3 regions of the Streptomyces luteogriseus genome follow, and region 3 is predicted to be linked to each of the others. Evidence: riboswitches for the same ligand, from Rfam matches in the RefSeq annotation. Region 3 holds a riboswitch; each other region holds the start of a gene.
The links. Region 3 has a riboswitch for cyclic di-AMP ahead of BJ965_RS14900 (C40 family peptidase). Riboswitches for the same ligand answer to the same signal wherever they lie in the genome.

Region 1 (2,255 bases), 180 kb from region 3:
GAAGGGCACCTCACTCTTGGTGGCCTCGAGCAAGCCTTCCTCGACAGCCGTCAATCCGGCCTGGACATCGGCCTCCAGAGCCTGGTCCCGCACGCTCAGCCCGAACGGCCCGACGTCGGTCACGAGGGGTCTCCTGTCTGCTGTGTCTGCCGGTGATTACGCGGATTGTCGATAGGTCGCTGCCCTCACTCGAGTCAGCGTATCCGGTCACGTTTCGATCACCGCCAGCGCCCATGGTTACAGGCCGGGTGGTATCCGATCACGACCGTTATGTTTTCGATCAACCCATAAGAACAGATATTTATCGACTTACCCAGGGGTAGCGAGTTATGCACGATTTGCCGTGATGATTCGATGAATTCCCCTTGGCGGAAATTGCCCTACAGGCTCGTGATCAGTGAGTTGAATCACTCCTTCCCCTTTTCCCCCTCCCCGCCACAGCGACCCCTAACGCCTTCCCCCGAAAGCCAGTTGAGCCTTGGCTCCCGCAAAGGATCAAGCGACACAAACTCCCCCGACCAAGGTCAACCGCGCGATATGTGATTGAGGTGCTTGTTCCCGACATGTGCTCTCGCATACGTTCCGGCCCTGTCCGGCGGACGCCTAATCCTGCCGCCGCCCGGACTCCCCACTGGAACCGACTCACTCACGCGTGGCAGGAGCGGGGGACCCAGGTAAGTCGCCGGTCCGCACAGCGGCCCGGCTCGGGGTGAAGCCGCGCACGGCACAGCGCCGTACGCGGCCGGGCACCTCCCGGCCCGAACCCGACAGCTCACCTCGTAGGCGCCGGAGAGGAACATGGCCATGGCCGGACGAGGCAAGCACCGTCGCCCCAGAACCAACCCGCTGACCCGAGGCTTCATCGCCGCCGGCACCGGCGGAGCCGCACTCACCCTGCCGCTCCTCGGCGCCACCCACGCGAGCGCCGCGGAGCCGCAGAGCGCACCCGCCGCCGCACAGTCCGTGCCGCAGGCGGCCCAGCCCGCCAAGTCCCTGACGTACACCGTGGTCAAGGGCGACTCGCTCGCCCGCATCGCGGACAGGTACGACGTCTCGGGCGGCTGGAAGCAGCTCTACAAGGACAACCGCACCGCCGTCGGCGACAACCCGAAGCTGATCCACCCGGGTCTGAAGCTGACGGTGAAGGCCGCCAAGACGGACGCGGCGAAGAAGACGGCGACCAAGTCGTCCGCCCCCGCCAAGCCGGCCGCCAAGCCCGCCGGCGGCGTCGCCCAGGCGACCCAGGCGTCGGCGAAGACCTACACGGACAACCTCGACGGGTGGATCCGCGAGGCGCTGGACATCATGGCGCAGAAGGGGATCCCGGGCTCCTACGACGGCATCCACCGCAACATCATGCGCGAGTCGTCCGGCAACCCCCAGGCCATCAACAACTGGGACTCCAACGCCGTCGCCGGCACCCCGTCCAAGGGCCTGCTCCAGGTGATCGACCCGACCTTCGCCGCCTACCACGTGGCCGGCACCTCCTTCGACCCGTACGACCCGGTCGCCAACATCACGGCGGCCTGCAACTACGCGGCCGACCGCTACGGCTCGATCGACAACGTCAACGGCCCGTACTGAGCCTGAGCCGTCCCGCCCAGCAGTCGCTCGAGGACGACGGCGATGCCGTCGTCCTCGTTCGACAGGGTGACCTCGTCGGCCACGGCCTTGAGTTCGGGATGGGCGTTGGCCATCGCGACGCCGTGGCCGGCCCAGTCGAACATCGGGATGTCGTTGGGCATGTCGCCGAAGGCGATGGTGTCGGCCGGCCGCAGCCCCAGATGATCGGCTGCCAGCGCCAGCCCCGTGGCCTTGGTGATCCCGCACGGCTGGAGCTCGACCGTGCCGGGCCCCGACATGGTCACCGTCGCCAGTGAGCCGACCACCGAGCGGGCCGTCGCCGCCAACTCGTCGTCCGTCAGATGGGGATGCCGCAGCAGCACCTTGCTGATGGGCTCGCCCCACAGCTCATCGCGCCGCTCGACCCGTACGGCGGGCAGGGTCGGGTGCGGCATCAGATAGCCCGGCTCGATCAGCGTGAGCCCGTCGACCCCGTCCTGGTCGACCGCCGCGTACACCTGCCCCACCTCGGCCTCGATCTTGCCGAGGGCGGTCTCGGCCAGTTCCCGGTCCAGGGTGATGGACCACAGCAGCCGGTCCGCGCCGGCGTCGTACACCTGCGCGCCCTGCCCGCACACCGCGAGCCCCGTGCACCGGAGGTCGTCCAGGAGCGGCCGTACTCTCGGCGCCGG
Region 2 (2,255 bases), 1.2 Mb from region 3:
GCGCGAGGAGAAGGGCTACACCTACGGCGTACGGGCGTTCGGCCAGGTCCTCAGGTCCGCCCCGGACGGCACGGGTGCCGCGATGCTCGCCATCAGCGGTTCCGTCGACACGCCCAACACCGGTCCCGCCCTCCAGGACCTCTGGACGGTGCTGCGCACCCTCGCCGCCGAGGGACTGACCGACGCCGAGCGGGACGTCGCCGTGCAGAACCTGGTGGGCGTGGCGCCGCTGAAGTACGAGACGGCGGCGGCCGTCGCGAGCACGCTGGCCGACCAGGTCGAGCAGCACCTGCCCGACGACTACCAGGCCACGCTGTACCGGCAGCTCGCCGCGACCGGCACCGTGGAGGCCACCGCGGCGGCCGTGAGCGCCTTCCCGGTGGACCGTCTGGTGACCGTTCTCGTCGGTGACGCGGCGCAGATCAAGGCACCCGTCGAGGCCCTCGGCATCGGCGAAGTCACCGTCGTCGCCGCCGAGTAGCGGCACGCGCGTGCAGGGGCCCTGGTTGTCTTCAAAGGCACCAGGGCCCCTTTATGCCCGAATTGGGATGGGAGTTGCCTGTCTGCCCTGTGGGATGCGCTACAAAAGCCTGGATTCGTTTGGGAATTGAAAGTGGCGCCGCTTAGCGTCATCCAGGCTGTTCGTCAGGCAGTGCGCCGCACCCGCGGCACCGGACAGTCATCGCCGAGTCCCCGTACGGCGCGAGCCAGGGGAGCCGGGGACCCATCGCAGTCCCTGGGGTGAATCGGGCGCCCGCGCGAGTCGCGAGGGAGTCCGTAGGAGACCTTCCTGCTCCGAACCCGTCAGCTAACCCGGTAGGCGAGAGGGAAGGAAAGGACCAGCCACCACATGGCGTTCACTCGCGCCACCGGGAAGCACCGTCGTCCCAGCAGGATGCAGCGCTCCACCGCCCGCGCGGCAGGCGTCGCGGCTCTCGCCACCACCGGCGTGATCGGCACCGTGGCGGCCCCCGCGGCCTTCGCCGCCGAACCCAGCGCCGAGCAGACCGGCCTCACCCCGGTCGTCACCATGGGTGACACCGCGGCCCAGCAGATCGACGCCCAGGCCCTCGCGCAGCAGCACGCAGCCGACGAGGCCGCCGCCAAGCAGAAGGCCGAGGAGGCCGCCCGCAAGCGGGCCGCCGAGCTGGCCGAGAGGGCCAAGGAGGCGGCCGAGAAGGCCCGCGAGGCCAAGGAGCGCGCCGCCCGCGAGGCCGAGCGCAAGCGCCTCAACACCTTCGTGTCCCCGATCTCCGGCTCGTACGTCTCCACCGGCTACCAGGCCAGCAGCGGCCTGTGGTCCTCCGGCAGCCACACCGGTGTCGACTTCCACGCCGCCAGCGGCACCTCCGTCCACGCGGTCGGCGCGGGCACCGTCGTCGAGGCCGGCTGGGGCGGCTCCTACGGCAACCAGATCGTGATCAAGATGAACGACGGGACGTACACCCAGTACGGCCACCTGTCCTCCGTCGGCGTCTCGGTGGGCCAGCAGGTCACCCCCGGCCAGCAGATCGGCCTGTCCGGCGCGACCGGCAACGTCACCGGCCCCCACCTGCACTTCGAGGCCCGCACCAGCCCCGAGTACGGCTCGGACATCGACCCGGTCGCCTACCTCCGCTCGCACGGCGTGGGTGTCTGACCGGAACCTCCCCGCTCTCCCCGAAAGCCCCGGCTCCCCGAGCCGGGGCTTTCGGCGTTTACGGCCGCCCGCTGTCCAAAAAATATCCATGGATTGTCGTCTGCCGTCGGAAATTCCGGCTCATTGCAATAGAGTCACGGAACGCACGCCGCTCGTCGGCGTTTCACGGGGATTAAGCGGAGGTCGGTCATGCGTATTCCCGCGCACTCGGTGTGCACGGCCATCCGGGACGACATCGTCGCGGGTGTCCACGCACGCGGCAGCCGGCTCACCGAGGAACTCCTCGCGCGCCGCTACGGCGTCTCGAGGGTGCCCGTCCGGGAGGCGCTGCGCACGCTCGAGGCCGAGGGATTCGTGGTGACCCGCCGGCACGCGGGCGCGTGCGTGGCGGAACCCACCGAGCAGGAGGCCGCTGACCTGCTGGAGATGCGCATGCTGCTGGAGCCGCTCGGTGCGGCCCGCGCCGCCCAGCGTCGCACCGAGGCGCATCTGAAGGTCCTGCGCGGTCTGGTCCGGCTGGGTCAGGAGCGGGCCCGCCGGGGCAACAGCGACGACCTGCGCTCTCTGGGCGGTTGGTTCCACGAGACGCTCGCCCAGGCCTCCGGCAGCCCTGCGC
Region 3 (2,255 bases):
AGATCGACTCCTCGCGCACGTACGTGCCGGGCTTCGGGGCGTGGATCATCATGCCGTTGCCGATGTATATCCCGACGTGGGTGACGTCGTCGTAGAAGAAGACCAGGTCACCGGGCTGGGCCTGGGAGAGCGGGACCGTGGTGCCGGCGTTCACCTGGTCGTAGGTCGTGCGCGGCAGGGTGACGCCCGCGGCCTTCCAGGCGGCCTGGGTGAGGCCGGAGCAGTCGTAGGAGCCGGGTCCGACCGCGCCCCACACGTACGGCTTGCCGATCTGGGCGCGGGCGAAGGCGAGCGCCTTGTCGGCCTTGGTGGCGTACGAGGAGTCGGCCGGGGGCGTCGAGGAGGACGAGCCGGAGCCCGAAGAGCCGGACGAGGAGGACCCGCTGTCCTGCTGCTGGGCCGCCTCGTCCTGCGCCTTCTGCTGCGCGGCCTGCTGCCGGGCCAGCTCGTCGGCCTTGCGGGCGGCCTCCGCCCGCTTCTCCTTCTCGATCGCCGCCAGCCGGGCCTTCTCCTCGGCGGTCAGCTTCGACATCAGCTCGCGCGCGGCGGCGAGCTTCCGCTGGACGGTGGCCTTGGCCGTCCTCAGGCCGTCCTGCGAGTCGGTGAGCGTCTCGAGGCTCTCGGTGGCCTCCCGGCGCTTCTTCATCGTCTCGGACTGCTGCGTGACGTAGTCGTCGACCGCGACCTTCTGGCGGCCGGTCATCCGGTCCATCAGCTGGGTCTGGTCGAAGTAGTCCTGCGGGGTGTCCGCGAGCAGGAACGTGGCGGTGTCCGGGGCGGCGGCGCCGGTGCGGTACTGGGCGGAGGCGAAGGAACCCAGCTCCTCGCGCGCCTCGTTGAGCTTCTGGGTGCGCTGGGCGACGTCGTCGAGGAGGGTGTCGACGCGCTTGCGCTGCTTCGCGGTCTTCTCCTTGGCCGCGTTGTACTTGTCGGTCGCCGACTCGGCCTGGCGGTACAGGTCGTCGACCTTCTTCTCGACTTCCTCCAGGCTGGGCTTGTCGTCGGCCTCGGGGGCGGCGTTGGCCGACTGGGACAGCAGGGCCACGGAGGTGAGGGCCGCCGTTGCGAGGGCGGGGGTCCGTATGCCTGCCACGCGCGTACCCGTAGGACGCGACTTGCGGTGCGACGCCAAGGGAGGCGACTCCTTCCACGTTCCGCCTACCGGGTTAGCTGTCGGGTTCGGGCGGGTGGTTCGGAAGGTTTGCCCTACGGCCGTCTCCGTACAGGGAGTCGGGCCGATTCACCCCAGGTTCACGGTTGGGTCCCCGGCTCCGGCTGCCGCTGCGGCACACCGGACTCGGCGGAGGCCGCGCGGCCCGGCGACGTTCGCCGGTGGGGGTCATGCGGCCTGGTCGCACCGTAGCCAACTCGTGTGGCCCCTGTGAAGGTTGATGGGTGATATGCCCGATACATTTTCGTGACCTCACTCATGAGCGTTGCCGAGCGTGAGCGATCGCGGGGGATTGGTCACGAGTCGTCCATAATTGCGGGGGGTGTAGCAGGGCGTGGTCATGCGGTCATGGAGGGCGACAATGAGCCGCCGGGCATTCGGCGGGAGCCCCGGCGCGGGGCGATGTTCTCAGGGCGGCGGCGGGCTGTCAGTGGGGCGCCCTAGACTCGGAGAGCGATGAGCAGCCTCTTTGACGACAACTTCCTGGCGAACCTCCAGGCCCAGCGGGGCCCGGCCGACGAGCCCCCGCCGCCACCCGAGGACGATCACGTACCGGAGCCGATTCCGGACGATCTGTTCGGCGGGAAGTTCGACGCGCCCCCGGACCGGGACGCCTACTACCGGGACGGCGCCCCCCGTCCCGTGATCGACTCCGCCGCGCTGCTGGAAGGGCTGAACGACAACCAGCGCGCCGCCGTCGTCCACTCCGGCTCCCCGCTGCTCATCGTGGCCGGAGCCGGCTCCGGCAAGACCCGTGTGCTCACGCACCGCATCGCCCACCTGCTCGCCGAGCGGGACGTGCACCCGGGCCAGATCCTCGCGATCACCTTCACGAACAAGGCCGCCGGCGAGATGAAGGAGCGCGTCGAGCAGCTCGTCGGCCCGCGCGCCAACGCCATGTGGGTCATGACGTTCCACAGCGCGTGCGTGCGCATCCTGCGCCGGGAGAGCAAGAGGCTCGGCTTCACGTCGTCCTTCTCGATCTACGACGCCGCCGACTCCAAGCGCCTGATGGCCCTGGTCTGCCGCGACCTGGACCTCGACCCCAAGCGCTTCCCGCCCAAGTCCTTCAGCGCCAAGATCA

Region 1: it holds a riboswitch for cyclic di-AMP, as region 3 does, so the genes downstream of both, BJ965_RS15800 (transglycosylase SLT domain-containing protein) here and BJ965_RS14900 (C40 family peptidase) in region 3, are expected to answer to the same signal.
Region 2: it holds a riboswitch for cyclic di-AMP, as region 3 does, so the genes downstream of both, BJ965_RS09720 (M23 family metallopeptidase) here and BJ965_RS14900 (C40 family peptidase) in region 3, are expected to answer to the same signal.

Annotation. Positions count from the first base shown of each region.
Region 1 covers NZ_JACHMS010000001.1:3,643,714-3,645,968, forward strand. Annotated here, with positions in the region: gene BJ965_RS15795 (polyprenyl synthetase family protein) at 1-123, opposite strand, end outside; cyclic di-AMP (ydaO/yuaA leader) riboswitch at 626-801, shown strand; gene BJ965_RS15800 (transglycosylase SLT domain-containing protein) at 805-1,584, shown strand; gene BJ965_RS15805 (Cof-type HAD-IIB family hydrolase) at 1,548-2,255, opposite strand, start outside.
Region 2 covers NZ_JACHMS010000001.1:2,226,736-2,228,990, reverse strand. Annotated here, with positions in the region: gene BJ965_RS09725 (M16 family metallopeptidase) at 1-481, shown strand, start outside; cyclic di-AMP (ydaO/yuaA leader) riboswitch at 674-838, shown strand; gene BJ965_RS09720 (M23 family metallopeptidase) at 851-1,639, shown strand; gene BJ965_RS09715 (GntR family transcriptional regulator) at 1,829-2,255, shown strand, end outside.
Region 3 covers NZ_JACHMS010000001.1:3,466,666-3,468,920, reverse strand. Annotated here, with positions in the region: gene BJ965_RS14900 (C40 family peptidase) at 1-1,132, opposite strand, end outside; cyclic di-AMP (ydaO/yuaA leader) riboswitch at 1,141-1,313, opposite strand; gene pcrA (DNA helicase PcrA) at 1,628-2,255, shown strand, end outside.